DNA from 3 places in the Exiguobacterium sp. s39 genome. Region 1 is predicted to be linked to each of the others. Evidence: riboswitches for the same ligand, from Rfam matches in the RefSeq annotation. Region 1 holds a riboswitch; each other region holds the start of a gene.

Region 1 (10,491 bases):
ATGGACCACTGAAATCAGCGACGTTACAGTAAATCTGTTCTTGGTCGAGGAATGGCGCTAAGATTGGTTCGACGAAAAAGTCCATTCCACCGCTGACGATCGAAAAATCGATGCCTTGACGACGACTGTACTGCAGTAACTCCGAAAATCCGTCGCGAATGACGGCACGCTCCAACAAAAAGTCAAGATAGGCTGTTTTTCCGTCAGACGGCAGAAGTGCGAACATTTGCCCGACACCACTCTGAATCGATAACGTCCGGTCGAGTACACCGTGTTTCAACGGTTCGAAGTCACTCGCTGGCGCAAATGCCTGCATGAGTGCGATGATGTTATCCTGTGTCGTCACCGTCCCGTCGAAGTCACAAAGAATCCGTACGGTCATGACTTGATCCCCCAAGCGTCGAGGGCAATTCGTAATTCTTCATGACGCGATGCTGCCGTCGATAGGGATTCATTTGCGAGTGCCGCATCGAGTGCCTGACGGAAAGCAATGACGCCAGCCGCAGCACCTTGCGGATGACCATGTACGCCGCCACCGGCGTTGATGACGGAATCGATCCCGAAGTCCCGTACGAGTTGAGCGACGAGTCCAGGATGAATACCGGCTGAAGGAACCGGGAAGATCGATTTCGTCTGCCCGAGACGGGTCGCTTCGACCGCGATGCCACGAGCGACATCCTTTGGCAAAGCGACATTGCCGTAAGGAGACGGGAATAGCGTCAAGTCTGCTCCAGCAGCACGCGGTAATGTGCCGAGTAAGACAGGGGCTGCGACTCCGTGATTCGGGCTAGCGATCAACGCACCGCTATATGCCGGATGATTGAAGATCGGAACGTTGATTTCCGGATCACTTGCCAGTTCGCGTAAGACATCGAGTCCGTATGTGAAGGTATTCAGCAAGAAAGCAGTCGCTCCAGCATCAATCAATCGCTTGGCTTGATCCTTGAGCGTAAAGACGGGACCGCTGAGTGTGATCGCATATAACGCACGTTTACCGGTCCGGTGGAAGTGAGCATCGATGACCTCACGTCCGATTCGTGCCCGGTCAATCGTCGGTGTCAACGGATTGTCGTATAGGATCTCATCGTCTTTGACGAGGTCAATCCCACCAGCGAGTTGTCCTTCGAGTTGATCACGAAGGAACGATAAATCCCGTCCGATGACTCCTTTGAAGATGCTCATTAATAATGGGCGATCTTCGACACCAATCAAGGAGCGGACCCCTTCGATCCCGAATTTCGCACCTGGAAAGTCCGACGTAAATGTATCGGGTAATAGCAATTCTGTTAGTTTGATTTCACCGTCGAGTGAGAGTTTCCCGAAGACGGTCGTCAGAATCGCAGAAAAGTCGCGCGACACGTTATGTTCCGGATAACGAATCGTGATATATCCTTTGCCATCGCGCTCTTCGGTATGTACGACTTCCCCTTTGAACGAGGCGAGTTGTTGTTGTTCGAGATGATTCAGTTCCGTCCAAGAACCGACTGTCAGACCAAGCGCGAGTTGTTCAGCGCGTTGCTCGAGTCGATCACGGGCAGTCAATTGATAAGTAGCAGTGATATAAGCCATGTCTTTCCTCCTTCAACAAAAAAATGGTCTCTCGTCAGCGACAGGAGACCATGAATAATTCGAACGTGGACTCTTATCTGTCAGCTTAGTAGCTGCAAGAATTAGCACCGTGCCAAAAGGTCGGTTGCTGCGACATCGTAGGGCTTGTCCCTCCGTCTGCTCTTGATAAGAATTGGATGAAATTGTGAAATCTAATTGCAATTTTTACATGAGAATCGCCACTTGTCAAACTATTTTTAGAAAATTTATTTTTTTGAAAATACTCTTTCTATAGATGACTTAAAAATGATGTCCGTTTCTGCTTGATTTCGATTTGACAGCGAGGAAGTCGATTGCGTAAGATTCAAATCAATATCACACACGACAACTACATACGACTCTTATCGCGAGTTGGCAGAGGGAATTGGCCCGATGACGCCGCAGCAACCGACCACTGGGCACGGTGCTACATCCAACAGACGTTTCGTCTGAGAGATAAGAGGACGCAGTGACTTTTCTGCGCCTCTTTTCGATGACGAAAAGAGGCGCTTTTTCGTGTATCACATAGGGGGAAACTAAGATGACATATAAAGCATTCACAGAACAGGACGCGATTGACCGTGTTCGGACATTAGGACTGATCGGCGATGGAGCCGTCGAAGCAGAAGAGATTGGCGACGGGAACCTCAACCTCGTCTTTCGGATTCGAGAAGGCGAACATCGCTTGATTTTAAAACAAGCATTACCATATGCGAAGGTCGTCGGGGAGAGCTGGCCGTTATCGCTCGAACGAGCGTGGATCGAACAATCCGCACTCCGTGAATTCGCACGGCATGCCGTACCGTTCGTGCCACGTGTTTTTCATGCTAGTCATGAAGAGGCGTATACGGTCATGGAAGATCTTTCACATCTGACGATCGTTCGAAGCGGTTTACTCGCAGGTGAACAGTATCCGTTGCTTGCGGAACATATCGGTTCTTATCTCGCTCGGACGTTATTCCATACATCGGACTTTGCGCTTGGTCCGGTTGAAAAGAAACGTGTCGCCCGAACGTACTACAATCCAGACTTGTGCGACATCACGGAAAAATTAATCTTCACGGATCCGTTTCATGACGCGGAGACGAACGAGATTGAAGCCGGACTCGAAGAAGAGGTGGCACGTCTATGGGCAGACGATGAGTTAAAACGCGAAGTCGCAAAACTCGAAGCGCTCTTCATCACGAAAGGAGATGCATTGCTGCACGGCGATCTACATACAGGAAGCATCTTCGCCTCGGCGACGGAAACGAAAGTCATCGATCCAGAATTCGCCTTTTATGGTCCATTCGGATTCGATGTCGGACAGTTCATTGCGCATCTATTCTTCGCGGCATATCCGGATTACCCTACACGACGTGACGCCCGAATCAAGGATATCGATACGTTCTGGCTGACGTTCGCTTCAACGTTCCGTGCATTATGGGAACGGGAAGCCGTCGAACCGTTCCAGGCATCAGGACTCGTCGATGATGTACTGAGCACGATCTTGCAGGATGCCCTTGGCTTTGCCGGTTGCGAATTGATTCGGCGGACGATTGGTCTTGCACCGGTCGCTGATTTAGAATCAATCGATTCAACGACGGAACGCTTAGAGCGGAAACGTCACGCTCTTCGTCTAGGAGCGGCGTTAATCAAACGCCGTACAGAATGCCGGACATTCGATGATTTACGAAACTTTGACGTAACGGAGGAACTCAGCCGATGACTACATTCGTCCAAAGTATTCGTTACGAAGACCGTGTCTTGACGATTCTCGATCAGACACGTCTACCGCAAGAAGAGCACTATGAAGTCATTGCTGATCTCGCGCAAGCGGTTGAGGCGATTAAACAACTACGTGTCCGGGGCGCGCCTGCGATCAGCTTATTCGGTGGATTCGTGCTCGTTCAAGAAGCGTACCGCTTTGAAGCAGAGCTACCGGTCTACAAGCAAGCCTTGCTTGAGACATCGGCGACGTTACTCGCGACACGACCGACGGCCGTCAACTTGCGAAATGTCCTCGATCAATTGAATCCAATCATTCAAGACGGGACGTCGGTAGAAGAGATTCGCGAACGGTTGGAAAAACGGACGGTCGCCTTATACGACCAGGATGCGCAGACGTCACGTCAAATCGGGATTCATGCACTGGAATTGTTCCAGTCAGGCGACCGGATCCTAACGATTTGTAATGCTGGATCGATTGCGACCGCTGCTTATGGAACGGCACTTGCGCCGTTCTACATCGCAAAAGAACGCGGCATCGAATTATCCGTTTTTGCGAGTGAGACGCGACCGTTACTGCAGGGAGCACGATTGACGACATGGGAGCTGCAACGTGCCGGCATCGATGTCACGTTAATTACGGACAACATGGTCGCCCATACGCTGAAAGAAAAACAGATCGATGCGATCATCGTCGGTGCCGACCGCATTACACGAAACGGAGATACCGCGAATAAAATCGGGACGTTCCAATTGGCATTGCTCGCGCAAGCTTTTGGTATTCCGTTTTACGTCGCAGCACCGCTCTCGACGTTCGACTTCTCGCTCGTTTCCGGAGACGCGATCGAAATCGAAGAACGTGATCCGCAGGAAGTGACGACTGTCCAAGGTATTGCGACAGCACCGGAAGGCGTCGCTGTCTTCAACCCGGCGTTTGATGTCACACCACACACATTGATCACGGGCATCATTACCGAACTTGGTGTCATCACGCAACCGAATGAAGAAACGATTGAACAATTAACAGGGCTTCAACCCCTCGGATAAGGAGATATGTCATGAAAAAACTAGCTTACGCCGTCCTAGCACCGGCACTGTTACTAGCGGCTTGTGCGAATGGAGAAGCCACGACGACGAAGGTCGTCAAGGATGTACCAAAAGGGGTTCAATCGGACGTCAAGATCGCCGTCATCCGCAACCTAGCATCGGACGACCATACGAAACAATTCCTTGATGGCGCACGAAGTGAAGGCGAAGCGCTTGGCTTTAAAGTCAGCACGTTCATTTCGGAAGGTAACGACGTCAAGTTCAAGGAGCTTGTCGCGCAAGCGATTCAGCAAGATTATGACGGGCTCATCATCTCGCACGGTAAGGAAGACTACGCCTATGACATGATTAAACCAGCGGTCGACAAAGGGCTGAAGGTCGTGACGTTCGATACGGTCACGAAGAAAAAAGGAACGGCGTTAAAAGGTGTGACGGAAACGTTCCAAAACGATCATCAACTCGCGAAGCTATCGCTTGATGAAGTGACGAAGGTGACGGACAAAAAGCCAGTCCGTGTCATCAAACTTTGGTTCGGACCAGGTTTTGCCCCGCTCGATCGTCGTCAGGAAATCTATAAGACGTACGAAGCAGACGGTAAGATCAAAACGCTTGAGACGGTTGGACCGACAAATTTCCAAGATGTCCAAGGGGATATCGCAACGAAGATGAATGCGATTCTCGCGAAATATCCGAAAGGAAGCATTGATGCGGTTTGGGGAGCGTGGGACGAAGTCGCAAAAGGGGCTTACAAATCGCTCAAGGATAATAAACGTCAAGAAATCCCGCTAATCTCGATCGATGTCTCGAATCAGGATATCAACCTGATGCGTGAAAAAGGCAGTAACTGGGTCTCGACGAGTGCGGTGGATCCATTCTTGATTGGACAAACGGACATGCGATTACTGGCTAAGAAAATCGCTGGCGAGAAGACACCGGATAGCTTTGATCTCGACGCGAAACTCGTGGAGCAGAAGGCGTTGAAGCAGGATACGACGATGTACAATCTCGATACGATCATCAAAGGATGGAGTACATCGGACAAATTCAATGAACCGTGGATGGACCGGTTGCGTGACGTCCATAAAAAACAATGACGTCTACCAATCATCACTTGAAGATGACTGGGATTTCACTGGCGTTTCCAGGAGTGCAAGCCTTAAAACAAGTCTCGTTTGAAGTGAAATCCGGTGAAATCCACGCGCTTGTCGGTGCGAATGGTGCCGGTAAGTCGACGTTGATGAAAGTCTTATCCGGAGCGGAAACGGCGGACGAAGGAACGATCCGTCTCGACGGGAAGGAGTTGTCCATCACGTCACCGCTTGATGCGAAACAGATTGGAATCGACCTTGTCCAACAAGAGGTCGATGTGGCGCTTGTCCCGTATTTGACGGTCGCTGAGAATATCTGTCTCGATCTGTTGACGGACGGAACGATGACTGGCTTCGTATCCCAACGCCGTTACATACAGCGTGCCAAAGAAGCGTTAGCAACATTACAGGCGGATATTTCCGTCAAGACACGTGTCGAGGAGTTGCGGCTTGCTGAAAAGCAACTCGTATTGATTGCCCGCGCCCTCGTCCAAGAACGCCGTTTTTTGATTTTAGATGAACCAACGGCACCTCTCAGTCAGGCGGAAACAAGCCATCTCTTTTCGGTCGTACGTCGTTTAGCAGAACGGGGGCTTGGGATCATTTTCATTTCCCACCGTCTACAAGAATTGTATGACATTTGCGACTCCATCTCGGTCATGCGCGACGGTCAACTCATCTCGCGACATCTTTTGGCAGACATCACGAAGGAAGCTGTCGTTGAGCAGATGCTCGGGCGTAAGCTTACGTCTGTCGCGAAAACGTCACGGGTAAAAGCGACAAACGTACTGACGGTCGAGAGTGCCACGAATGCGGACGTCCACGATATCTCCTTGACGGTTCAAGCAGGTGAAGTCGTTGGTATCGCGGGTCTTGTCGGTGCCGGTAAAACGGAATTATGCAAAGCATTGTTCGGTGATCGTCCTTTTCAGGAAGGGGAGGTTCGGATAGGTGGAAAAGCCCATCGCCTTCGCAATCCACAAGCTGCGATTCAAGCGGGGATCGGTCTCGTTCCAGAAGAACGACGAAAAGAAGGGATCCTCGTTGCCGATTCTGTCGCAGAAAATCTAACAGCAGCGGCAGCTCATGATTTCGTCAACCGCTGGGGGCTGATGGATCGTCGCAAAGAAGCAAATCAGGCATCGCAATGGGTCAAGGAGCTGGGCATTAAAGTGGCAGACGTGAAACAGGAAGTAGGTCAACTATCCGGTGGGAATCAACAAAAAGTCGCCATCGGAAAATGGTTACTGACCGATGTTTCTGTACTCGTCTTGGACGAACCGACAAAAGGTGTCGACGTCGGAGCCAAACAAGATATCTATCGTCTGATTGACGGACTCGCGCAACAACAAAAAGGGATCCTTTACGCGACGAGTGAATGGGATGAACTTTTGACCGTCACGGACCGAATCTACGTCATGTTCGATGGACGGATCGTCCATGAAACGAAGACGGCGGACACATCAGAAGAAACCTTGTTGTGGTATGCGACAGGAGGAGGGCAACGATGAATGAGGTAGTATCAAAACAAACGAACCGAGGGAAGGGTTTACGTCCTGTCCTCGGATTCTTGAACGACTGGGGGATCGTCCTCGCGATCCTTGCCCTCGTCCTGTTTTTTGCGACGACGGCTCCAACATTCCTACAAGGGACGAATTTGATTAATATTTTACGAAGTATCTCCATCGTGACGATTATCGCGATCGGCTTGACCGTTTCTTTGACGGTCAATGGATTTGATTTATCGGTCGGGTCAACCGCGACGCTTGCGAGTTCTTTCGTCGTCTCGTTCTTCGTCTGGTACAGTCTACCGCTCGGTGTCTCGATTGGTTTAGCACTTCTCTTATCTCTTAGCGTTGCTCTGGTGAACATCTTACTCATCGTCTGGTTTAAGATTCCGGATTTGTTTGCGACGCTTGCGACGATGTTTATCGTCGAAGGTGTCGCGATGACGTATACCGGTGGTGGTTCAATCAGTGCCGGAATGCCGCGCTTGGACGGTACACCAACAGTCGGCACGATTCCGGAGGCATTCGCGAAAATCAGCCAGGCACCTTGGATCATCGTCATCATGCTCGTCGTCGTCGCTGTGACACACGTCTTCTTAAGCCATACGCGACACGGTCGTTTTCTCTATATCATCGGCGGGAATCCGGAAGCCGCACGACTGACAGGAATTCGTGTCAACCGCTACCGGGCACTCGCGTATCTGATTGCTGGGTTACTTGCGGCGGTCGGTGGGATTTTGCTTGCGTCACAAGTCGGATCGTCACAAATCAATGCCGGTTCCGGTTATCTGATGCCAGCGGTCGCAGCCGCATTCATCGGCTCGTCGTTCGCAGGACAAGGGAAGCCGAATGCGCTTGGCACACTCGTTGGGGCTTGTCTCGTCGGGATTCTTGAAAATGGTCTCGTCATGCTGTCTGTTCCATACTATTCGTTAAATATCATCAAAGGGCTGGTCCTTGCGGTCGCACTCGCGACGACCTATGCGCGGTATCGAAAAAAATAATTAAAATTCGACGTTTCGTTTATAACATATTCGGTAATATTCAATATATGAAAGGATGGTGATGCACATGAATGATTACCAATGTAGAGGGAACGATCGCATGTCGCTTCTGAAAGAAGAGGATCACCGGACTTGACAAACGTTGTCCATTGACACGGATGTATTCGTGTTTTACGTGCAACTGCACGGTTCAAGAACGGATCACGGCATGTGTTCGTTCCTGAAACAAATAAGGGGGAAACGCTACGGCGTTCCCCCTTTTTCATGTGCTAGAAACTGCTCGTATTTCTTTAAAAGCGTAGCGGAATATGAGATGATATAAAAAGTCAGAAAATTCAACTACTACGAGAGCAAGGGGCCTGACAATGCGAACATACACTAAGGAGATTCAAGCGATTATCGACAACGTAGAGAAAGTCATCATCGGTAAGGAAGATGTCATCACACAATCATTGGCAGCACTACTAGCGGGCGGTCACGTCCTATTAGAAGACGTACCGGGAGTCGGGAAGACGATGCTCGTCCGTGCGTTCAGCCGATCGATCGGGTTGACCTTCAAACGTGTTCAGTTCACGCCAGACCTACTTCCGTCAGATTTGACGGGTGTATCGATGTATAACCAGAAAACTAGCCAATTCGAATATAGACCGGGTCCTTTAATGGGGAACATCGTCTTAGCCGATGAGATCAACCGAACATCACCAAAAACTCAATCTGCCTTACTCGAGGGAATGGCGGAAGCGAACGTCACCGTCGATGGTGAGATTCATACGCTTCCGAATCCCTTTTTCGTCATGGCGACACAAAACCCGATTGAACATGAAGGAACGTACCCGTTACCAGAAGCACAACTTGACCGTTTCCTCGTCAAAGTCAAAATGGGTTATCCTGATTTCCATCAAGAAATGAAGTTGCTCACGCGTTTTGAACGGGATGAACCGATCGAGACACTCGAAGCTGTGATTGGTCGCGAGCAATTGCTCCAGATGAAAGAAGAAGTCAAGAACGTCCATGTCTCACAGCCCGTCAAAAAATATATCGTCCATCTCGTCCAAGCGACCCGGACGAACGGTTCACTTTATCTCGGCGCGAGTCCCCGTTCTTCGATCGCTTTGATGAAAGTCGCGCAAGCATGGGCATACATGGAAGGACGCAGTTTCGTCTTACCGGATGATGTCAAACATCTCTTGATTCCGGTCCTGTCACACCGCTTGATTTTGACAGCGGACGCGCGTTATCACGGTCAATCGTCGGAACGGATTTTAGAACAAATCAAAAAAGAGGTTGCTGTACCCATCCAACAAGACGTGGAGTCCCTATGACGAAGTGGCAAATTGGTTGGCGTTACGCTGTACTCCTTTTGACGACGGTTGCCTTATGGACATATGCGCGCGTCGATGGCGGAAATGTCGCTTCCTTGCTGTTTTATGTCATGGCTGGTTTGACCGTCTACTGGACACTCTTCCTCGTTTGGCCTGTCACGCAGGCACTGGCGACACGCGAAGTCTCAAATAAGATGCTCGTTGCCGGAACGGATATCCCGGTTTCCTTGCGGGTTCGCCGACGTTTCCCGTTCCTTGTCGGAGCCGTCGAGGTGACGGAGGCGATTCCAAACGAACTCAGCGAAGAAAAACTCGATATCAGTCGTCCGCTCCGTGCCCACTACCGAAAGACAGAGCACATCGACTACACGATTCCATCGATTCGTCGAGGAGTGTACCAGATTCCTGGCTGTATCGTTGAAATTACAGATCCGTTCGGTCTGTTCAAACGGAAGCGGATGTTTCCGGTCGAGACGTATCTTGCGATCGAACCGGCACGCCTTGCCGTTCAACTTCCGCATGAGGAGGATCGCGGCGATGGAGGAATCTCCCCTGTGTCGCTTGATCTTCGTCAGTCGTCCTTTACTGTCGTCGGGGTCCGGGAATACGTCAGTGGTGACCGGATGAATCAGATCGACTGGAAAGCGACGGCAAAACGCCAAGGCTTAATGACGAAGACGTTCGAGCGAGAGCAGGAACGGGAGACGACGATCGTCTTTGATGAGGGGACGGAAGCGGGTGAAGCTTTCGAACGCGTCATCTCGATGCTGGCAGAAGCGACGGATCAGTTGAACAAACGACGGCTGAGCTACCGCATTCACCTCGTCGGACATGCTGTTCAATCGTTGTCGTTACCGCTTGAAGGAGCGAAACTGACGCATTACCTGATGACGGCGCAGCCGAGTCGGACACGGACGTTCATCGAGTCATGGGAGTATTCGTCAAAAGCACTTCGATTGAGTGGCAACGTCCTTTTCATCACACCGGATCTTGAATCGAACAATGAACTATGGATTTCGAAGATTAATCAAGAAGCCACCGTTCATGTCTATACACCAGAACGGAGGGGAGTGCGATGATGCGACGCTTAATTTGGAACGCTATCGCGGCAGCCGTTCTAACTTGTTTCATGCCACCACTTCTCGAACTGACGACGTTCGAACATCTTTGGTCCTTCTTACCTATGCTGTTTCTGCCGTTGCTGTTGTCGCATCTATCGCGGCGTTAC
Region 2 (10,491 bases), on a different contig from region 1:
TCCAGATGTTTGAGATGACGGGTCACTGCTGCATGATCGACATTGACGCGTTTTTGCAATTCTTTTTGACTGATCGTTTGATCGACTTGTAGTTGAGCAAGTAGGTCCATTCGCGTCTGACTGAAACCATCCGTACAGAGATCGAATTTTTGAGCAATCGTCTTATTGACGGAGACGAGTGCATAGATCAAACGTCCTTTTTCGGTGCAGGAAATACTCAATCCATCACATCCTTCCCTTCGTTCGAAGAAACCTTTGACGTATCAAAGATTGATATGTAAACGAATATAACGTGTTTATTTTGATGGCGCAACTTATCTGCTTCTGACATAAAAAAAGATATCATTCACGCAGAATGATATCGAGTCAGGCGACTTAGCTAATTTGGCGTTCAGACGCCGGAAGTCCTTTTGCATCAATCGCTGCAATGATCCGTCGGAAATAGAACAACCAAAATTGCAGGAACGGTCCGATCAGGAAAATCGAGAGGATCGTACCGAAGAAAACAGGTCCCCCAAGCAACCAGCCAATGCCGCATGCCGTAACTTCCATGATCGTCCGCATCAGACGAATCGACGTTCCAAAACGCTCTGCAAGTGTCAATGTCAACCCATCGCGTGGACCGGCCCCGTATCCGACAGCGACATACAGACCAGCGCCCATCCCAATGATGAAGATGCCGAAAATCAGCCAGAGTGTATTCAACCAGATCGATTCAAAAGAGGGTAAGAGATGAGAACCAAGCACAAGATTCATGAAGACACCAACGAAAATCGCGTTGACGAGCGTTCCGATTTGCGGTGTGACGCGGTCTAACGCGTACTTCACGAAAACGAGTAATAGACCAACAAGTAAGATGATCGTTCCGACGGATAGTGGCGTCTTCTTTTGGAGACCAAGATGCAATACATCCCACGTCGAGACACCGAGTTCAGCCGTGATCATCATCGATGAGCCAAGAGCGAGTAAAAATAAACCAAGCAGGAAGAGTCCCCACTTTAACGTAGCGCGTAACAACCAGGAAGCACGATGACGCGTCATGTCTGGCACCTCATTTCTTAAAAATAATTGATTCGTTAACTGTATCATGAGGAAAGTGGAAGAAGAAAGACGAAATTTTCCGTTTTTTCCATCTTAAGAAGGAGGGGAAGGTCAAAAGAGAAACGTATACTGAAGAAAAAGGAGATGACCAAATGAAAGCGATCCGGCACCTGATTCGTTTTACATATATAGAAGCCATCTGTTGTGTCTTTCCCGTAATGATTTTCGCGGCGCTTGCTCTTTCACGTTATCTTCCTACTGAACCGATCGCACGATACGATCTCCTGTTGCTCTGGTGTATTCTCGTCCAAATCGTCTTACTCGTCACGCGGTATGAAACGATGGAGGAATTCAAACTGATCTTATTGTTTCACGTCATCGGTCTAGCACTTGAACTGTTCAAGGTGAACGTCGGGTCTTGGAGTTATCCGGAAGACGCTTTGACGAAAGTGGCTGGTGTTCCCTTGTATGCAGGATTCATGTACGCAAGCGTCGCGAGTTATGTCTGCCAGGCGTTTCGGCGATTTCATTTACGATTCATAGCATTTCCACCCCCCTGGCTTGCGATCAGCGTCGGCAGTCTCGTCTATCTCAACTTCTTCACCCACCACTGGATCTTCGATGCACGCTGGCTATTGATGGTCCTCGTCGTCCTCGTTTTCTATAAGTCATGGGTTCATTTTACGATCGAGCAGACGATCTACCGGATGCCGCTCGTTCTATCCTTTTTACTGATTGCCTTTTTCATTTGGATCGCGGAGAACATCGTAACGTTCTTTAAAGGCTGGGTCTATCCGCATCAGGAAGGAGGCTGGGTAGTCGTTGATCTTGGAAAATTGTCTTCTTGGTTCCTGCTTGTGATCATCACGGTTTTGATCGTCATCGTTGCGAAATACAAGCGTCAGGATCCGGCTGTGGAAATTCAGCAACGTACCTAAATAAAAAATAACCTGGTTATTTTTTTGGACTACTTCCGCGTTTTTTCGTTGCTATAGTGAAAAAAACGCAAAGGAAGTGGTTACGGATGATGCAACAGGTGTTGGAACGAGCAACTGAATTGGTACAGATGAAATTAGCGGTCGTGGAGCAGTATGAAGATTGGCAACTCTGGCTCGACGAAGTGAACGGAATCGATGAATGGGTCAAAATGTCAGCGTATTATGCACCGCGCGACGTTCAAGAAACACCGGTCATCGATGAAGTGATGGAGTTAGAGAAACAGACTATCGTCATGCCACCGCAAGTACCGATCGAGCCAGTACGCAAGCAACGTTATGCCTATACGTTTCAGCGGGGGTTAAAAGGTGGTACTTTACTAGAATGGTCGGGCAGTCATATTTCTGAACGAGACGTCCGCGATTGGAATCTCGAGCACGGCATGGAAGTCCGTGTCCGTGTCGATCGTCAGGATGATCAAAAAACGATATGCCGTATCGAAGCCGTCGTCTCGACGGAGCGAATGAGAGAGAATCCAGAACGTGTCGTGTTTGAACAAGCAATCGTCAAGGCGCATGGAATCATTGAGGAAACGGTGAATGGTCCACTGCAAGATGAGTCGGGCAGATCGTTCTATTATGTCGTTCCGGTAGAAGACATGCGCTATTTCCGACTAGAAGCAGGTCAACTCGTCGATCTCGTCATGTGGCGGGAACGGAAGGATACACTGACGATTGCTTGGAAGCATCCATTCACGTATAAAGAGCCGATCGTCAACGCATCATCTAACCGCCCATCAGAGGTAGAGCAACCGGTAGTGAAGACGTCTGTGACAACGAAAAAGTCAAATCGGTATGCACGAAAAATGAAACGACAACCGGTTCCGAAAGCTAAAAAAGCACAGCGTCGCGTCCGTATACCAAAAGAGCGAACGATTGAACCGATCGTGACGACAGCCGTACCTGGACAATTGATGGATTTCGTTGATAAGACACCACTTGATTTCACGCGCTTCACAGGAATGCGTCTCGTCATCGTCGGAAATGAACAACAGACCGCTGTCTATCGCGAGTTCTTTGCGCCGACGGGAATCGAATTGATTCATCTTGCAGGGGACGCACAGTCCGCGAAAAAGATTGCCTGTCTCGCCAAAAAGACGGACGCGATCGTCGTCGTGACGAGTCGCGTTTCTCATGCAGCGAGTGCACATGTCATCGCGCAGGCGAAAAAGCATGGTATTCCATTCGCGATGGAACGGCTCGACGGTCGACGATCGTTATACACGGCGTGTGAACGACAACTTGAGCGTGCTTGGCTCAACCAGCAACGAGACGGGAAATTATTGAAAAAAGAGTGAAACATTAGAAGAATTCGACCGTAAAGTAAGGTGAGAACTTATTTTTCAAGGAGGACCTTACTCATGTCATCTCAATTAAAAAAAGCAGCGAAGGAGTCGCTCAGCGGTCGTTGGGGATTTGCCATCCTCATGTTCGTACTGTTTTCTATCATCCAGAGCGTTCCGACGTTCATCGGACCAGATCCTAACGAAGATCTAAATGCGATGAGTGCGGTCAGTATCATTCTTTCGATTTTATTGATCCCAATCGCAGCGGGTTGGACGTGGGTCGCGATGTCGTTCGCACGCAATGAAGAAGTCAAAGTAGCTGATTTGTTCGAGCCGTATAAAATCTTCGGCAAAGTCATCGGCGTCTCGATTGTGCAAGCGGTCTTCTTATTCTTATGGACATTACTCTTGATCATTCCAGGGATCATCAAGTCGTTCTCTTACCTGTTGACGTTCTACATCCTTCGAGATGAACCATCGGTCGGTATCTTCGAGGCCATCACACGTTCACGTCAACTCATGGATGGTCATAAAATGGAAGCATTCTTACTCTTCCTATCATTCATTGGTTGGGCATTACTCGTGATCGTTACACTTGGTCTTGCTGTCTTATGGGTTGGACCATACTTCAGCGTCACAATGGCAAAATTCTATGATCGTGTGCGTGGTGAACAAGCGCCAGAGCCAACATCAGATTTCGTCGCACCATATTAATACCGAATCCCGACACGACGTCGGGATTTTTTTATGCGTGAAATAATTCCGATTGGAAAAGACGGTTTAATGGTTGCTTTAGTTCAGTGAATTTTGTACGATGAATGCAACACATCTTATCTAGAGAAGTCGAGGGACTGGCCCGAAGACACTTCAGCAACCCCGCTACGGCGGAAGGTGCTACTTCCAGGAAGGGATACCTTCCGAAGATAAGAGCGGACAGGACAAGATACCGTCGCTCTTTTCGAACTTCGAAAAGAGCGTTTTTTTATGATAAGGGGGACGATGGAGTGGAGTATGGTTTTTGGTTACCGATTTTTGGGGGATGGTTACGTAACGTCGAGGATGAACAGATGCCACCGACCTTCGATTATGCGAAACAAGTCGCACAAACAGCAGAACGAATCGGGTTCTCGACGACGTTGATTGCGGAATTGAACTTGAATGATATCAAAGGCATTAAGGAACCGAGTCTTGAGGCATGGACGACGGCAGCAGCGATTGCTGCAACGACAGAACGCCTTGAGATCATGACAGCGGTTCGTCCCGGGTTCCATAATCCAGCGACGACGGCGAAGATGGCGGCAAACATCGATCAGTTGAGTGGTGGACGCTTTACGCTCAACGTCGTTTCAGCGTGGTGGGCAGAGGAAGCGAAACAATACAACGGTATCTTCACAGCGCACGATGAACGCTATGCTCGGACGGAAGAGTTCGTCACGGTCATGAAGGGACTGTGGGCAGATGCGTCACCGTATAGCTTCTCCGGTCATCACTACACGATCGAGCAAGCAGAACTCCATCCGAAGCCAGTCCAGCGTCCAGGCATCAAGCTCTACGCTGGTGGAGAGAGTGAAGCTGGAAAGCGAACGATCGTCGAACACTGTGACGCTTATGTCATGCACGGGGGCACTGTTGAAGAAGTAGCCCATAAAATCGACGACATGAAAGTACGCCGGGAAGCGACGGGACAAAAGCCGCTCGAAAGCTTCGGTCTTGCTGCCTACATCATTTGTCGGGATACGGAAGAAGAAGCACTTCTTGAATGGCAACGGATCACGGACGTCAAGGAAGACAGCGCCGGTTATGCCGGTTATCAGGATTTCATTAGTAAATCGCAACTGGAGCAACAGGTCGAGCGGAACGATTATTCTGTCTCGAACCGTGGTCTACGTCCGAATTTAATCGGGACACCAGAACAAATCGCTGAACGGATTCTAGCGTTCGAAGCCGTCGGTGTCACGTTACTTTTGTTACAATTCTCACCACAACTTGAAGAAATGGAACGCTTTGCTCGTGACGTAATGCCACTGGTCGAAGCGAAACGAAAGGTAGGTCAACAATCATGACAAAAATTCATATTCTCCACGAAAACCAAGAATGGACGGACCATCTCATCAAACGTCTCGAAGAACTCGAATTACCGTATGAACAGTGGCACTTGAATGAAGGAATCGTTCCGCTGGATGAACTGCCGCCAGAAGGCGTCTTTTACAGCCGGATGAGTGCTTCTTCGCATACGCGGGGACATCGTTACGCGCCGGAGTTGACGGAAGGGGTCCTCGCTTGGTTAGAAGAGCATGACCGGACCGTCTTTAACGGAACGCGTGCGCTCCGTCTTGAAGTCAGCAAAGTCAATCAATATACGGCGTTGCGGAAGGCTGGGATTCGTGTACCGAAGACGACGGCTGCCGTCGGACGTGATCAAATCGTACAAGCAGCAAAAGAAATCGGTGTTTCGTCATTCATCACGAAACACAACCGTGCCGGAAAAGGTCTCGGCGTCCAGCTGTTCCACTCGATTGAAGCACTTGAAGCTTATCTCGACGGTCCGACATTCGACGAACCAGTCGATGGCATCACGTTGATTCAAGAGTATATTCAAGCACCAGAACCGTACATCACACGTTGTGAGTTCGTAGGTGGAAAGTTCGTCTACGCGGTTCGAGTCGATACATCAGAAGGGTTCGAGCTTTGCCCAGCGGATGCATGCGTGATCGACGACTTGTTCTGCCCAGTCGGTGAAGAAGCACCGCAAACACCGATGAAGTTCCAAATCGTTGAAGGCTTCGATGACCCGATCATCCAAAAGTATGAAGCATTCCTCCAAGCGAACCAAATCGCGGTCGCAGGCATCGAGTTCATTAAGGATGCGTCAGGTACGATCTATACGTATGACGTCAATACGAATACGAACTATAATTCGGATGCCGAGGCAGCTGCAGGACGCTACGGTATGCTCGAACTAGCGAAGTTCCTCGGTGCAGCCCTTGAAACAAGCACAGTAAAATAAGAATCTGCTCTCGCCCTGTCACCGGACGTTACAAGACCGGATGACAGGGTATTTGTATAGAAAAGGGGGCGGATCTATGATTACGTGGAGAGAAGAACGACAGCTCGATATTCCGATTGAGGAAGCATGGCACTTGTTTGATCACACGCGATTGCAGTGTTTGATTCCAAACGTCGTCCAGCACGAGGTGATTGAACGAAAACCGGGTGTCGTCGGTTCGACGTATCGTCAAACATACATGCAGGGTAATCGACTTGAAACCTATATCGTGACCGATTTAGCCTATACGAACGAGCCTGACTTCAAACAAAATACGATTGGATTCACATTGGCTAAAATATTCAAGATCGAGATGACGTTTACACTTAAACCGATCGACCATGACCGTTGTCTGTTGATCTATACGGGAAAAAATGAGGGAGCGAACTTTGTTGGAAAGAGTCTGTTGTCGCTTGGAGGAGAGCGAGAGAATGAGAAAATCGTTCATGGGCTGTTGCAACGTGTCGAAGAAGAAGCGGCGAAACAAAAGAAGAATAACGCATGAAAAAACGGATTCCCGCGTTTTTGTATCCTGTCGCTTCGTATACGATTTATCAAAATCAGGCGAGAATACTCCCACCTCTAAGTGTAGCGTAGGTAGGAGATGAATCACCCGTTTCGATAAGACTATAATCATTTGATGAAATCAGTGCAACCAATAAAAGGAATTGATACACAAACAAAATTTAACACAGATAAGCATTCAGTCTTTCTTCTGAATTACGATCTTATCCTCGTAGTGAAATACAGGAGACAAGTGATTGATGACGCCATCTCGACGTTTGCGAGACAGATGTTCGAACGAATAGGCACGTCATATCGTATTACACTGATCGAGTGGAACCATGACAACGATTATATCGATGTGTTGTTTAAAGCGCACCCAAACGCGGAAATGTCCAAGTTTCTGAACGCTTATAAGAGTACCAGCAGTCGATTGATCAACCACGATTTTCCACATGTCAAAACACAACTTTGAAAAGAAATGTTTTGGTCCCGAAGTTATTGTCTAGTGAGGACCGGAAATGCGACGATCGATGTCATCAGACACTACATCGAAAAAAAGGAGAGGAGTGATTTCCTTGCTGAAGGCGTACAAGTTTCGACTTTATCCGACGAAGTTCCAACAAGAGTATTTCGTGAAGACGTTCGGTTGTGTCCGTTTCGTTTACAATAAGATGCTCGAAGAGCGTATCCGATTGTATAAAGAGTCTAAGCTCGACCCTGACGTGAAGCAGAAGCTCCCAACCCCAGCAAAGTACAAACCTGAATTCCCTTTCCTAAAAGAAGTCGATAGTCTTTCCCTAGCGAACGCTCAGATGGACTTGAATAAGGCATACCAGAACTTTTTTCGGGATAAGTCTGTTGGGTTCCCCAAGTTCAAATCGAAGCACAACGACCGCGCCTCTTACACGACGAACAATCTGAAGGGAAGCATCCGAATCGAGGCATGTCAGGTGAAGCTTCCTAAGATTGGTTTTGTGAAGTTGAAACAACATCGTCCGTTTACAGGTGTGATCAAGTCCGCGACGATCTCGATGACGAGGACCCGAAAATTCTTCATCTCGATCCTCGTCGATCAAGCCGAAGAGCAATGGATTCCCGCCAAACATAAAGTAGGGATTGATCTTGGTTTGGAGCACTTCGCCATCCTGACAAACGATAAACATTTTTCTGAGAAAGTTGCCAATCCGCGCTTTCTTCGAAAGTCTGAAGATAAGATAAAGAAGGCGCAACGTGGCTTGTCACGCAAGAAAATTGGGAGTAAGAACCGAGAGAAGGCGAGGATGATCCTTTCCAAGAAGCATGAAAAGATTGCGAATCAACGTCAAGATTTTCTTCATAAGCTGTCGAAACGAATCGTTGACGATAACCAAGTCATAGTCGTTGAGACACTTAAGTCGAAGAACATGATGAAAAACCATAAGATCGCCAAATCGATCGGGGATGTCAGTTGGTATGAGTTTGTTCGTCAGCTAGCATACAAATGCAAATTCTACGGGCGAACACTTATCAAAGCGGATCAATGGTATGCCTCTACACAGATTTGTTCTTCTTGCGGAATAAAAAGCGAGAAGAAAGCCATGGATGTGCGCGAGTGGAGCTGTATTTGTGGTGCTCTTCATGATCGAGACATCAACGCGAGCATCAACTTGTTGATGTTAGCATACTGAAAATTCTTCAGGGTGGGGACCACCCGATGAGCTTGGTCAATAATCGTAGCTTGTAAAAGTACGGTCTTCCCAAGAGGCTCCTACTTCAATTTGCGAAGCAAACAAGTGGTGAGTAGTTCACTCAGTCGATTATGTAGGGAGTGTAAAGAAACCTGGTTAGTTATATCTCAGTTAGTTAATCTTTCCTTTACAGTAAGTTCAGCAAACGAGTAATCTGTGAATCATCTTGAAGGTCCTTTAGTGGTCGGAAACGGACGGTTCGTAATTCCTGTTTATTAAGCGGAAGTTCGGGATCAATCCCGAGTCGAGGTGCAGAAGAACTACCTGAGGTGCGTTGAACGAGAAAACATGTCTCGATTCCCTGATCGATTGAAATCTCGTAGAGTTGTCGTTCGATTGTGATGTGAAGATGCGTCTCCTCTAATACTTCGCGCACGACGGCTTGTTCTTTTGTTTCACCACGCTCGACACCTCCGCCCGGTAACGTCCAAAATGTCCGGGAAGGCGTGTGTAATTCAACCATTAAGATCTGTTGCTCTTCAATCAGCGCGGCACATACGCGATGACGCATATCGCATTCCTCCTTCAAAGTGTTCAAAAAAGAGACCGAAACGACAGTTCCGGTCTCTTTTGACATCATTGTGCGTATAACGCTGTTAATTGCTGTTGGATCGTATCATTGTTCAAGTACTCATCGTATGTCGTTTCTTTATCGACGATACCGTTTGGCGTCAACTCGATGATACGGTTCGCAATCGTTTCGACGAACTGATGGTCATGCGAGCTGAAGAGCATCGCACCTTTGTAAGCGATCAAGCCATCGTTGAGTGCTGTGATCGATTCGAGATCCAAGTGGTTCGTTGGATCGTCGAGGACGAGAACGTTAGCACCGCTGAGCATTGCTTTTGAAAGCATACAACGGACTTTTTCGCCCCCAGATAAGACAGAGGCTTTTTTCATAACTTCTTCTCCTGAGAAGAGCATCCGACCGAGGAATCCACGGAGGAACGTATCACTCTCATCTGCCGGTGAGTACTGACGGAGCCAATCGAGGATCGTCTTGTCCGAGCCTTCGAAGAATTCCGAGTTATCTTTTGGCAAGTACGACTGTGAAGTCGTGACGCCCCATTTGAACGTACCGCTATCCGGTTCCATCTCACCCATAAGGATCTTGAAGAGAGTCGTGATCGCGATATCGCTCTGACTGATGAACGCGACTTTATCCGTCTTGTTCAACGAGAAGCGGACGTTATCAAGGACTTTGACACCATCAATCGTCTTCGAGATACCGTCAACCATCAAGAGGTCATTTCCGATTTCGCGTTCCGGTGTGAAACCGACGAACGGATAACGGCGTGACGATGGACGAATGTCGTCGAGTGTGATTTTATCAAGCAATTTCTTCCGCGACGTCGCTTGTTTCGCTTTTGAAGCGTTTGAGCTGAAACGCGCGATGAAGGCTTGAAGTTCTTTGATTTTCTCTTCTTTTTTCTTGTTTTGGTCACTTGCCATGCGCGAAGCAAGCTGACTTGACTCGTACCAGAAATCATAGTTTCCGATATACAATTGAATCTTACCGTAATCGAGATCCGCCATGTGCGTACAGACGTTGTTCAAGAAGTGACGGTCGTGGGAAATGACGATGACCGTGTTCTCGAATCCGATCAAGAATTCTTCGAGCCATTTGACGGCTTTCAAATCAAGTCCGTTCGTCGGCTCATCGAGTAAGAGAATGTCTGGTTTGCCGAACAACGCTTGTGCAAGCAAGACTTTGACCTTTTCCGATCCTGTCAGCTCAGCCATCGTTTTCGAGTGAAGGTCTTCCTTGATGCCGAGTCCTTGAAGAAGCATTGCGGCTTCCGACTCTGCTTCCCAACCGTTCATCTCAGCGAATTCACCTTCGAGTTCAGCAGCGCGCATGCCGTCTTCGTCCGAGAAATCTTCTTTCA
Region 3 (10,491 bases), on a different contig from region 1:
TATCTTTTTCAAGAAAACAAAGCGCAAATGCTTCTGTCTTGTCTCTTTTTTGATTTCGCTCCAGTTCTGTCACCCATCACCAATTCGTGATCAACCGCATCTCAAAAACGACCGGAGCACTTGATAGCAGTGCATCCAGTCGTCGTTTTCCGCTTATAAATATCCGTTCTTCCGATCGTGGAATTCTTGAGCGATCGCCCCGCGCGTCCGTTCATCAGCGAGGACGCGAAGCGCTGTCCGAGCGAGGATTTTCGCCCCCGTGATCAATGCTTCATCTCCAGCTTCTGAACGAGCCGCTTCTTTGAATGCTTCCGTATGCGCGACGAGATCGTCCGGACCAATCTTGATATACGGATGGATCGTCGGAATGACTTGACTGATGTTACCGGCATCCGTCGAACCAAGACCCGGTCGTTCATCTAAGTAGACCTTTTCACCAAGCGCCTCTGCTTCTTCTTGGAACAGACGGTCGAACGTCCGGTTGAAGACGAGGTTATCGACTTCATTTTGGAAGGCGATGACATCGAGCGTCGCCCCAGTCGCGAGTGCCGCGCCTTGGGCGACGGCTTTGACTTTTTCCGTGACGGCATTTAATCGTTCCCGTGTCGTTGCCCGGATGAAGAAACGTGCTTTTGCGTATTCCGGGATGATGTTCGGCGCATCGCCTCCATGCGTGATGATCCCGTGGATCCGGACATCGTCTGGTAACTGCTGACGTAACGCATTGATTCCATTGAAGAGTTGAATGACAGCGTCGAGGGCGTTGATGCCTTCTTCCGGTGACGCCGCTGCGTGTGCCGGACGACCCGTAAAGGCAAAGTCGAGCGGATCGACCGCAAGGGAAGAACCCGTGATCCGTGTTTGACCCGACGGATGGACCATCAAGGCTGCATCGATCCCTTCCAGCAACTGATGTTTGACGAAACTGCCTTTCGCACTACCGTTCGGTCCACCTTCCTCGGCCGGCGTTCCAAGCACGACGACACTCCCGCCGACTTCATCGAGTACTTTACTGAGCGCGATCGCCGCTGCGACGCTCGTCGTGCCGATGATATTATGACCGCACGCGTGACCAATACCCGGCAACGCATCGTATTCAGCAAGAAAGGCAATCGTTGCGCCTGGTCGGTCGCTCGATTTCTTCGCGAAGAACGCGGTATCGTGCCCCGCGACGCCGAGTTCTACTGTAAAACCTTCCGCTGTTAGACGCTCCGCATGGAGCCGCGAAGCAAAGAATTCCTCGTTCCCGATTTCCGGCGTTGCATGAATCCGATGACTTGTCTCAAGATACGATTCCCGTTTTTGTTCGATGTCCTGTTCAATCGTCTCTACCCATGTCGTGCGTACTGGTGTCGTCATACTATCCACTCTCCTTTTGAAATTATTCGCCGATATCGCTCAGTGGAACGAACGTCGGGATCGTACTGCCTTTATATTCTTTTTTGATGAAGGCCGCGACATCTTTTTGTTGATACAGCGATGCGATTTTTTTCAGTTCTTTTTTGTTCTTGTCTTCCGTCCGTGTCGCGATGATGTTGATGTATGGTTGTGCTGTCTCGTTCTCATGGACGATCGAGTCCTTGATCGGGTTGAAGCCAGCGTCAACGGCAATGCCATTGTTGATGATTGATGCCGCGACGTCCGGTAAGACGCGTGGCGTTTGCCCGGCGATGATCGGAACGATTTTCAGCTTTTTCGGATTCTCGACGATCTTATCGACCGAACCGTTGCCATCGAAGTCGTCCGGTAGCTTGATCAGACCTGCTTCTTGCAGTAACAAGAGGGCACGTCCCATGTTCGTCGCTTCGTTTGGAACAGCGATTTTTCCGCCATTTGGAATGTCTTTGACGTCCTTGTATTTATCCGAGTAGATCCCCATCGGTGCGATGACAGTCGTCGCAATCGGCGATAGCTTCAAGTTATGTTCTTTCTTGAAAGCGTTGAAGTAGGAAATCGTCTGGAAAGCATTGGCGTCGATCTCACCCTCAGCCAGTGCCATGTTCGGCTGGACATAATCGGAGAACTTGACGAGTTCGATTTTGATGCCTTCCTTCTCTGCTTTTTTCGCGACATAATCCCAAACTTGTGTGTCTGAACCGCTGACACCGAGCTTGATCGTCTTTTCGTCTTCTCCTGATGCTGCGCACCCGGCAAATAAAATCGTCGTGAGTGTTGCTCCAATTGCTACTGCTTTTTTCATGGCTGAATCGCTCCCTTGATTAATGTCTTCTAATTTTTCGTGCGACGATGTTGCCTGTCGTCTGTAAGCCTTGGACTAAGATGACGAGAATCCCGACCGTGATGATCATGACTTTCGTGTCGAATCGTTGATAACCATAGGTGATCGCTAAGTCACCGAGACCACCGCCTCCAATCGCACCTGCCATCGCTGACGCCCCGATCAAGCCGACCGTCGCGATCGTTAAGTTCAGGATGAGTGAACCGAGTGCTTCCGGTAGGAGGAAGCGGAAAATCGTTTGAAACGGTGTTGCGCCCATCGCTTCTGCTGCTTCAAGAACGCCTTTATCGACTTCGAGTAAAGAACTCTCGATCAGACGCGCCATGTACGGTGCAGCGTAAAAGACGAGCGGGACGATTGCGGCTTCGGTTCCGATCGACGTCTGGACGATCAACCGTGTCAACGGGATGATCGCGACGAGTAAGATGATGAACGGAATCGAGCGGAAAATATTGACGATACTGTTGAAGAACGTGAACAGCGGGACATTTTCAAGCAATGCGCCTTTTCGCGTGACTACAAGCAGGATCCCGAGTGGTAAACCGATCAATGTCGAGAATAAGAGCGAAACGGATACCATCGTCATCGTCTGTAAAAATGCTGTCCAGATATCACTGTAGTTAACTAGCATGGGCAAGTACCTCCTCGACCGTCACCTGTGCCTGATCGATGTAGTGTAACGCTCGTTTTACTTCAGCCGGCTCACCGATCAGTTCAACGAGCAGAGTGCCAAACGGTGTCTCCTGCAACTCCGTGATGCTACCGTGCAAGATGTTGACATCGACGTCAAAGCGTTTCGCGACTTGTGACAAGAGCGGCTGCCCGGTGTGATGTCCGAGGAAATGAATCTTATAGATCGGATTCGCATTCCGGGACTCGATCAACTGGCGAATCGATGCTGGAATCTCGTCGTGCATGACGGAGCGAACGAAGTTTTTCGCTGTCTCGGTCTTTGGATTCGAAAAGACGTCGAAGACCGTTCCTGACTCGATCAACTTTCCAGCTTCGATGACGGCGACCCGGTCACAAATTTCACGAATGACGCCCATCTCGTGGGTGATCAAGAGAATCGTGATCCCGTACTCCGCATTGATACGTTTTAATAACTGGAGAATATGATGGGTCGTTTGGGGATCGAGTGCTGACGTCGCTTCGTCACATAAGAGGACGGAAGGTTGCGTCGCGAGTGCCCGGGCGATACCAACGCGCTGTTTCTGCCCACCCGACAATTGATCCGGATAATGATCCGCCTTGTCAGCGAGATCGACGAATTCGAGTAACTCCGTCACCCGGCGGCGAATTTCGTCTTTCTTGACGCCTGCGAGAACGAGTGGTTTCGCGACATTCGTAAAGACCGTGTTCGCATTCAATAGATTGAAGTGCTGAAAAATCATCCCGATCCGTTGTTTTGCATGGCGCAATTTTTTTGGAGACAGTTGCGTTAAATCTTCTCCATCGACCGTCACCGTTCCTGACGTCGGTCGTTCTAATAGATTGACACAGCGGAGCAGTGAACTTTTTCCGGCACCGCTAAAGCCGATGACACCAAAGATTTCGCCTTTTTCGATCGTCAGGTCGACACCGTCGAGCGCTGCGATCGTCTGATCTTTCGTGACGTACGTTTTTTTGACTTGATGAAATGCGATCATTCCGTTTTCCCCCTTCATTCAACAAAAAAGGTCCCTTCTTGAGAAACAAGAAGAGACCTGGATCCGCACAGTGGCAGAATCCACTCCACTCATCTCTCAGACATCTGTCTGATGGAATTGGCACAGTGCTCATAATGAGTCTGTTGCCGAGGTTTCGTAGGGCCAGTCCCTCCACCTCTCTGGATAAGTATTGCGGTATGAAATTCGTATGTGTGTTGTTGCGTTGTTGCTTATGTCGTAAAACTAATTTTTACATTACGGGTCGAAACTTTAAAAGTCAACCAACTTTGCAAAAATAATCCATTTGTCGCATATCGATGGATGAACAAGTTATGAGTTAGCTTACTCAACGGATCATGATTCGTCAAGAAAGATTTGACAAGTCATTTTTGGTCGTGCTACCATCGTTTCAATGATTATTCCGACAATTCCAATATGATATTTATCAAGAGTGAACGAGAGACCTGGCTCTATGACTTCACGGCAACCTGCAATCTGTAAGGTGCTCCGACCAGCAAAGCGCGGCTTTGGATGATACGGTGAAAAACTCGTGGGCGTCCAAGCAGTGACGTCGACGAGTTTTTTTCATGAATGGAGGAAAAATAGTAATGATGAACTATCCTGTATTGACTGGTGCTGAAGCGTTTTATTTTCAAGGGGGATCGATCGGCATTCTAATCTGTCATGGTTTTAATGCCACTCCGCAAAGTGTCCGCGACGTCGGTGAAGCATTCGCTGCTGAAGGTTTTACCGTCTATGCCCCGCGCTTACGTGGACATGGAACGAACGTCCGCGAGTTTGAACAATCGACTGCTCGATGTTGGAAGCAAAGCCTGAAAGACGGCTATGAACGTTTACAAGAAACATGCGATCAAGTCTTCGTCATCGGTCAATCGATGGGTGCGACGCTTGCACTGTCACTCGCCGCTGACGGCATTCCGTTCGCCGGCATCATTACGATCAATGCCGCACTCTCCGTTCCATCCTATGAAGCACTTTCGTTCGAGGACGGTCCAGAGTATTTACCAGAAGGCGCACCGGACATCAAACGGTCTGCTTTCGAAATCATCTATGACCTCGTTCCAAGTCGTTGTGCGTTCGAACTCGTCCGTCTGATGGATGAGACGAAAGGACGCCTCGGATCGATCCTTCTGCCGACATTAATTCTCTACTCGGCGACCGATCACGTCGTTCCGCCGTCGAGCTCGGATTATCTGCATCAGCACATCGGAACGAATGATAAACGAAGCTACTGTTTACTGAACTCGTACCACGTCGCGACCCTCGATCATGATCAGGATTTGATCGTTCGTGAGACGATCCGTTTTATCGAACGCTCAAGCCGGTTCTCACAGGAAACGGGATAATAAAAAAACAGCTATTCACTTAGAAGCGAATAGCTGTTACATCAAAGGACGACCGCGACCGGTTCGTCTTTTTTAATTTTCTTGGTGCTGCACCGATTGGAGCGGCTTCGGTTTTCCAGGCACCTCATGGCAATGGCGGCACCGTGGCTCATACGATTCTGAAGCGCCGACTAGAATGATCGGATCATCGTAGTTCGCTGGTTTTCCATCAATCAACCGTTGTGTTCGGGAAGCCGGATCACCACATGAAAGACAGATGGCTTGCAGCTTCGTCACGAATTCTGCGCGCGCCAGTAATTCCGGCATCTTGCCGAATGGCTCTGCCCGGAAATCTTGATCAAGACCCGCACAAATGACACGTTTTCCGTCTTGTGCGAGTGCTTCGATGACTTGTACGATCTCATCATCAAAGAATTGAACTTCATCGATTCCAACGATTTGTGTTTCCTCCGCTACTGCTGCGTAGAGATCACGACTCGTCGCCATCGGAATCGCCACGACGGAGTTGCCGATATGAGAGACGACATGCTCTTCATGGTACCGGTCGTCGATTGCCGGCTTGAATACTTGAACGGGCAGTTTGCCGTACTGCGCCCGTCTGACACGACGAATCAACTCTTCCGATTTCCCGGAAAACATACTGCCACAAATTACTTCGATCCAGCCGTACTGATTTATTACATGCATCATCGTCCGACACCGTCCTCTAAAAATAGTCACTTTAACGAGTATAGCCCGAAACGGTATCGAGAAAAAGGGTTGACTTCCGGAAATCAAAATTCATTTTTTCTTTACCTAGAATTTTTGTCCTTTCATTCCAACCGTCCCCTATTTCCTGTACACTGAAGAAGAAGACTCTCACGAAAGAAGGTGTCCCCGATTCATCATCTCTTACATGACATCCTGCACCAATATGGTGCCCTTGGTCTCTCCGTCCTTCTCGCAGGTGGTATCGTGGGATTGCCGGTTCCTGATGAGACCCTGCTCGTCCTGTCCGGTTTTTGGATGCATCAAGGCAATCTACCACTCGTCGGTACGATTCTCGCCGCTTACGCCGGCAGTTGTATCGGGATGACGATCAGCTATTTACTCGGATTAAAACTCGGTATGCCACTATTACACCGCGTCGGACCGAAAATGCGTATCTCAGAAAAACATATTCTTTCCGCTGAAGCCGGATTTCGTCGTTACGGGAAATCGGTCTTGATCATCGGTTACTACATACCTGGTCTCCGCCAACTCTCCGCCTTTTTTGCAGGTGTCTCGAAAATGCCGTTTCGCGTGTTTGCGAGTTATGCGTATACAGGTGCGTTGATTTGGATCAGCGTGTTCTTAGGCGCCGGCTACTTCGTCGGTCGTCATCTCTCGTTCCACAAAGTCATGGACTATATCTTGGCACATCCGGAAGTCATGCCGTATTTAATCGGGATTGCCGGTGGAATCGCCTTCTCCTTCGTCTTGAAGACGTATCTCGCGTATCGTTCACAATTCAGTCTATACAAAAACAGCCTGCTTCCATAATGGAGGCAGGCTGTTTTTTTAAGAACCAACAAGTGATTACTTGCGGCCGTATTTTTTGTTGAAGCGATCGACACGACCATCTGCCGCATTGAACTTTTGACGACCTGTGTAGAATGGGTGCGAGTCTGAAGACACATCCACACGGATGAGTGGGTACTCGTTACCATCTTCCCAAGTGATCGTTTCGTTCGAAGAACGAGTAGAACCGCTTAAGAATTTGTACTCAGTCGTTGAATCCATAAATACTACTTTGTTGTAGTTAGGGTGAATTCCTTGTTTCATGGTTGATTTCTCTCCTTCCGCCCTGGTTCATTTGCTGAGCCAGAGTAAGTTACCTTCCTATACTAAACGATTTTTTTACGCGTCGCAATAGTTATTTTTCCGTCGTCGTTTCCTTCTTGACGGTACGCGGTTTAGCCGGTGCGCGTCGGACCGTCTTCTTCTTTTCTTTCTCGAGTTCAACGAAAAATTCTTCATTATTTTTCGTATCGCGAATCTTACGCAGGAACGTATCGACGAACTCGTTCGACTCATTCATCGTCCGGCGAATCGTCCAAAGCGCATCGAGTTGCTCTTTCGGAAGCAACAGTTCTTCCTTCCGTGTACCGGACTTCCGAATGTCGATCGCTGGGAAGATCCGACGCTCTGACAGCTTACGATCAAGATGCAACTCCATGTTGCCCGTCCCTTTGAATTCCTCATAGATGACGTCATCCATGCGCGATCCTGTCTCAACGAGAGCTGTCGCAAGAATCGTCAAACTACCACCGTGTTCGATGTTTCGCGCTGCCCCAAAGAATCGTTTTGGCTTATGGAACGCAGCCGGGTCGATCCCCCCTGAGAGCGTCCGACCGCTTTGCGGTACCGTTAAGTTATAGGCCCGTGTTAGACGTGTGATCGAATCCATCAAGATGACGACATCCTTCTTGTGTTCGACGAGTCGCATCGCCCGCTCGAGGACAAGCTCAGAAATCCGGACGTGGTTGTCTGGTGTTTCGTCAAACGTCGAGCTGACAACGTCTGCTCCCGGAACCGAGCGCTCAATATCTGTTACTTCCTCAGGTCGCTCATCAATCAAGAGAATGATCAGTTCGACATCCGGATGATTCTCCTGAATCGAATTTGCGATTTCTTTGAGGAGTGATGTCTTCCCTGCTTTTGGTGGTGCGACGATCAAACCACGTTGACCAAACCCAACCGGTGCGATCATATCCATGACACGAACGGATAGATGGCGTGGTTCTGTCTCAAGTCGCATTAGACGATCCGGATAGATCGGTGTCAGTGCCGGGAAGAATAGACGGTTACGGGCTGTATCCGGTGCTTCACCGTTGACGGCTTCCACGCTAAGTAATCCTTGGAACCGTTCGTTTTCCTTCGGCGGACGGACTTTACCTGTGACGACATCACCATTACGTAGATTAAAGCGTCGGATTTGAGATGCTGCGATATAAATATCTTCAGAGGATTGGGAATAATTGATAGGACGAAGGAAGCCAAAGCCACCATCGTTTTGCATTTGTGGATTGCCAGGGATGACTTCGAGTACCCCTTCGAGGAAATAAAGACCAGTCGATTCAGCCTGTGCTTTTAAAATCTTGAACATCAACTCGCGTTTACGGGCTTCCCGGTATTGTGGGACATTCTTCGTCTTTGCGATTTCATAGAGTTCTTTTAATGTCAGTTGGCTCAATTGAGCCAGTGTATAGGAGCGTTCTGGTTTATCTTTTTTATCAGTTGTTGGCATGTTCTTCACCTATTCTTTATAAATTCAACTGCATTCAGCATACTTCCATACATACATCAGGAGGTATGTAATTTTATTCGTGAACTAAAGGTATCATATTTTTTTTAATTCGTCGTCAACAATCCTCTGCGTTTCTTACTTTGTAATATTCAAGGATATTATTTCAGTTATGTTACAAAAGCATCTGTTTTGTCTTCTAACTGAAAAAACGTTTTCAAGTGTGCTCGTGCTAAGATATTCCTGCAGACAAAATTCTTACACAGTTGTAAGGTAGACTGCTTAATCACACACTTAATGATTTCATCATATAACTTACGGACGCAACACACTACATTTAAACGGAGGAATTCTTAACATGAAACGTTTTCTAGCATCGATCGCGACGGCAGCCTTAGTGGTTTCAGGTTTTACATCAGTGGGTACAGGTAAAGTTGAAGCAGCGACAGTCACGAAAGTCAAGATCACGGACAACGGTCTTCGTGTTCGGACAGCACCTTCTACGAAAGCAAGCATCGTCGGGAAAGTCAACGCTGGTCAAGTCTTTACATACAAAGGCAAATCAGGCAGCTGGACAAAAATCTCATACGGCGGTAAAACACGCTATGTCTACTCACAGTACACAAAGACATACAAATCATCTTCTAGCGCTAAAAAATCAACGAGCTCTTCTTCTAAACGGACGAAAATCCTGAGCGAAGCAGCAAAACATAAAGGTACACCTTATGTATGGGGCGGAACGACGACTCGTGGATTCGACTGCTCTGGTTTCACAAGCTACGTGTACAAGAAAGCGGCTGGTAAAACATTGCCACGTACGTCTTCTTCACAATATTCTTCTTCTAAGAAAGTCAGTGTTTCAAAAGTACAACCAGGAGATCTTGTCTTCTTCTCACACGGTAGCGGCATTCAGCACGTTGGGATCGCAACAAGCAAGTCAAGCATGGTCAACTCAGAAACAGGTGGCGTTAAATACTCAAGCTTCAAATCAGGGTACTGGGGTTCACGCCTTGTCGGCGCAGGATCTTACCTATAATTCATCATCTCAAAGCGGTTGAGCATTGGCTCGATCGCTTTTTTTCATCTCATTCATAAGGAGGAAATAGGATGCATGTCTTAATCACAGGTGCTTCAAGAGGTCTTGGTCGTGAATTCGCTTATCTGCATGCACGACAAGGGGATCACGTCCTGCTCGTCGGACGCGATGCGACAGCACTCTTCGAAACGAAGTTCCATGTCGAGCGACTCGGGGGAACGGCAACCGTCTTTCCGTATGACTTAACGAAGCGGACGCATCGTCTGGCACTGTTTCGGGCAACGGAACACATTCCGGTCGACTGCGTCATCAACAATGCTGGAATCGGCGTTTTCGGTTCCTTCCTTGAGACCTCGTTTGAAGACGAGTCTCGAATGATTGCTTTAAACATCGAGGCATTGACGCATGTGACGAAGGTCTATGCCTCACGTATGAAGGCACGCGGAATCAAAGGACGTATCGTCCATCTCGCGTCAACGGCTGCATTTGAAGGCGGACCATGGCTGAGTGTCTATTACGCGACGAAAGCCTATGTCCTTCATTTCTCGGAAGGCTTGACAGAAGAGCTCGCAGAAGACGGGATTCAAGTCAGCGTTGTCTGCCCAGGTGCGACACATACCGGTTTCGAATCGGCAGCAAATCTTGAACAGTCACGCTTGTTCTTGCGACCTGGTGTCATGGATGCTCCGACGGTTGCGCGCATCGCCTACCGCGGCTATATGAAGGGGAAAACGTTCATCGTTCCTGGCTTCGGGAATGCCTGGTATATCTTTTCGACGCGTTTTCTACCGCGTCGGTACGTCACCCGACAAGCAGGAGAAGTCCAGCGTCCGCGGTAATCGTCAAATAACGATTCATTTATCACTCAACGTTCATATCCTCACTTTCCTCAGGCGGGAGGTAAGCCGCGACATCTCGCAGCTTATGCGAAATGC

What was found. A riboswitch is a leader RNA that binds a small molecule or an ion and turns the genes downstream of it on or off. The one in region 1 is predicted to bind S-adenosylmethionine.
Positions count from the first base shown of each region.
Region 2: it holds a riboswitch for S-adenosylmethionine, as region 1 does, so the genes downstream of both, KNQ11_RS14030 (LLM class flavin-dependent oxidoreductase) here and mtnK (S-methyl-5-thioribose kinase) in region 1, are expected to answer to the same signal.
Region 3: it holds a riboswitch for S-adenosylmethionine, as region 1 does, so the genes downstream of both, KNQ11_RS11080 (methionine ABC transporter ATP-binding protein) here and mtnK (S-methyl-5-thioribose kinase) in region 1, are expected to answer to the same signal.

Region 1 covers NZ_JACSNA010000002.1:300,282-310,772, forward strand. The annotation lists gene KNQ11_RS13025 (2-hydroxy-3-keto-5-methylthiopentenyl-1-phosphate phosphatase) at 1-382, opposite strand, end outside; gene KNQ11_RS13030 (2,3-diketo-5-methylthiopentyl-1-phosphate enolase) at 379-1,569, opposite strand; SAM riboswitch class I at 1,640-1,741, opposite strand; SAM riboswitch class I at 1,947-2,050, shown strand; gene mtnK (S-methyl-5-thioribose kinase) at 2,129-3,295, shown strand; gene mtnA (S-methyl-5-thioribose-1-phosphate isomerase) at 3,292-4,341, shown strand; gene KNQ11_RS13045 (sugar ABC transporter substrate-binding protein) at 4,353-5,435, shown strand; gene KNQ11_RS13050 (sugar ABC transporter ATP-binding protein) at 5,432-6,940, shown strand; gene KNQ11_RS13055 (ABC transporter permease) at 6,937-7,941, shown strand; gene KNQ11_RS13060 (AAA family ATPase) at 8,307-9,263, shown strand; gene KNQ11_RS13065 (DUF58 domain-containing protein) at 9,260-10,342, shown strand; gene KNQ11_RS13070 (transglutaminase TgpA family protein) at 10,339-10,491, shown strand, end outside.
Region 2 covers NZ_JACSNA010000003.1:159,462-169,952, reverse strand. The annotation lists gene KNQ11_RS14055 (MarR family winged helix-turn-helix transcriptional regulator) at 1-221, opposite strand, end outside; gene KNQ11_RS14050 (YczE/YyaS/YitT family protein) at 376-1,041, opposite strand; gene KNQ11_RS14045 (DUF817 domain-containing protein) at 1,194-1,979, shown strand; gene KNQ11_RS14040 (DUF2325 domain-containing protein) at 2,066-3,334, shown strand; gene KNQ11_RS14035 (DUF975 family protein) at 3,398-4,036, shown strand; SAM riboswitch class I at 4,150-4,252, shown strand; gene KNQ11_RS14030 (LLM class flavin-dependent oxidoreductase) at 4,327-5,385, shown strand; gene KNQ11_RS14025 (ATP-grasp domain-containing protein) at 5,382-6,329, shown strand; gene KNQ11_RS14020 (hypothetical protein) at 6,406-6,873, shown strand; partial or broken gene tnpA (IS200/IS605 family transposase) at 7,009-7,434, shown strand; gene tnpB (IS200/IS605 family element RNA-guided endonuclease TnpB) at 7,451-8,542, shown strand; gene KNQ11_RS14005 (NUDIX domain-containing protein) at 8,730-9,113, opposite strand; gene KNQ11_RS14000 (ABC-F family ATP-binding cassette domain-containing protein) at 9,179-10,491, opposite strand, start outside.
Region 3 covers NZ_JACSNA010000001.1:2,142,911-2,153,401, forward strand. The annotation lists gene KNQ11_RS11065 (M20 family metallopeptidase) at 154-1,359, opposite strand; gene KNQ11_RS11070 (MetQ/NlpA family ABC transporter substrate-binding protein) at 1,382-2,200, opposite strand; gene KNQ11_RS11075 (methionine ABC transporter permease) at 2,220-2,870, opposite strand; gene KNQ11_RS11080 (methionine ABC transporter ATP-binding protein) at 2,860-3,888, opposite strand; SAM riboswitch class I at 3,975-4,078, opposite strand; SAM riboswitch class I at 4,328-4,429, shown strand; gene KNQ11_RS11085 (alpha/beta hydrolase) at 4,497-5,255, shown strand; gene KNQ11_RS11090 (thymidine kinase) at 5,328-5,942, opposite strand; gene KNQ11_RS11095 (DedA family protein) at 6,126-6,776, shown strand; gene KNQ11_RS11100 (type B 50S ribosomal protein L31) at 6,813-7,058, opposite strand; gene rho (transcription termination factor Rho) at 7,150-8,523, opposite strand; gene KNQ11_RS11110 (C40 family peptidase) at 8,879-9,556, shown strand; gene KNQ11_RS11115 (SDR family NAD(P)-dependent oxidoreductase) at 9,628-10,395, shown strand.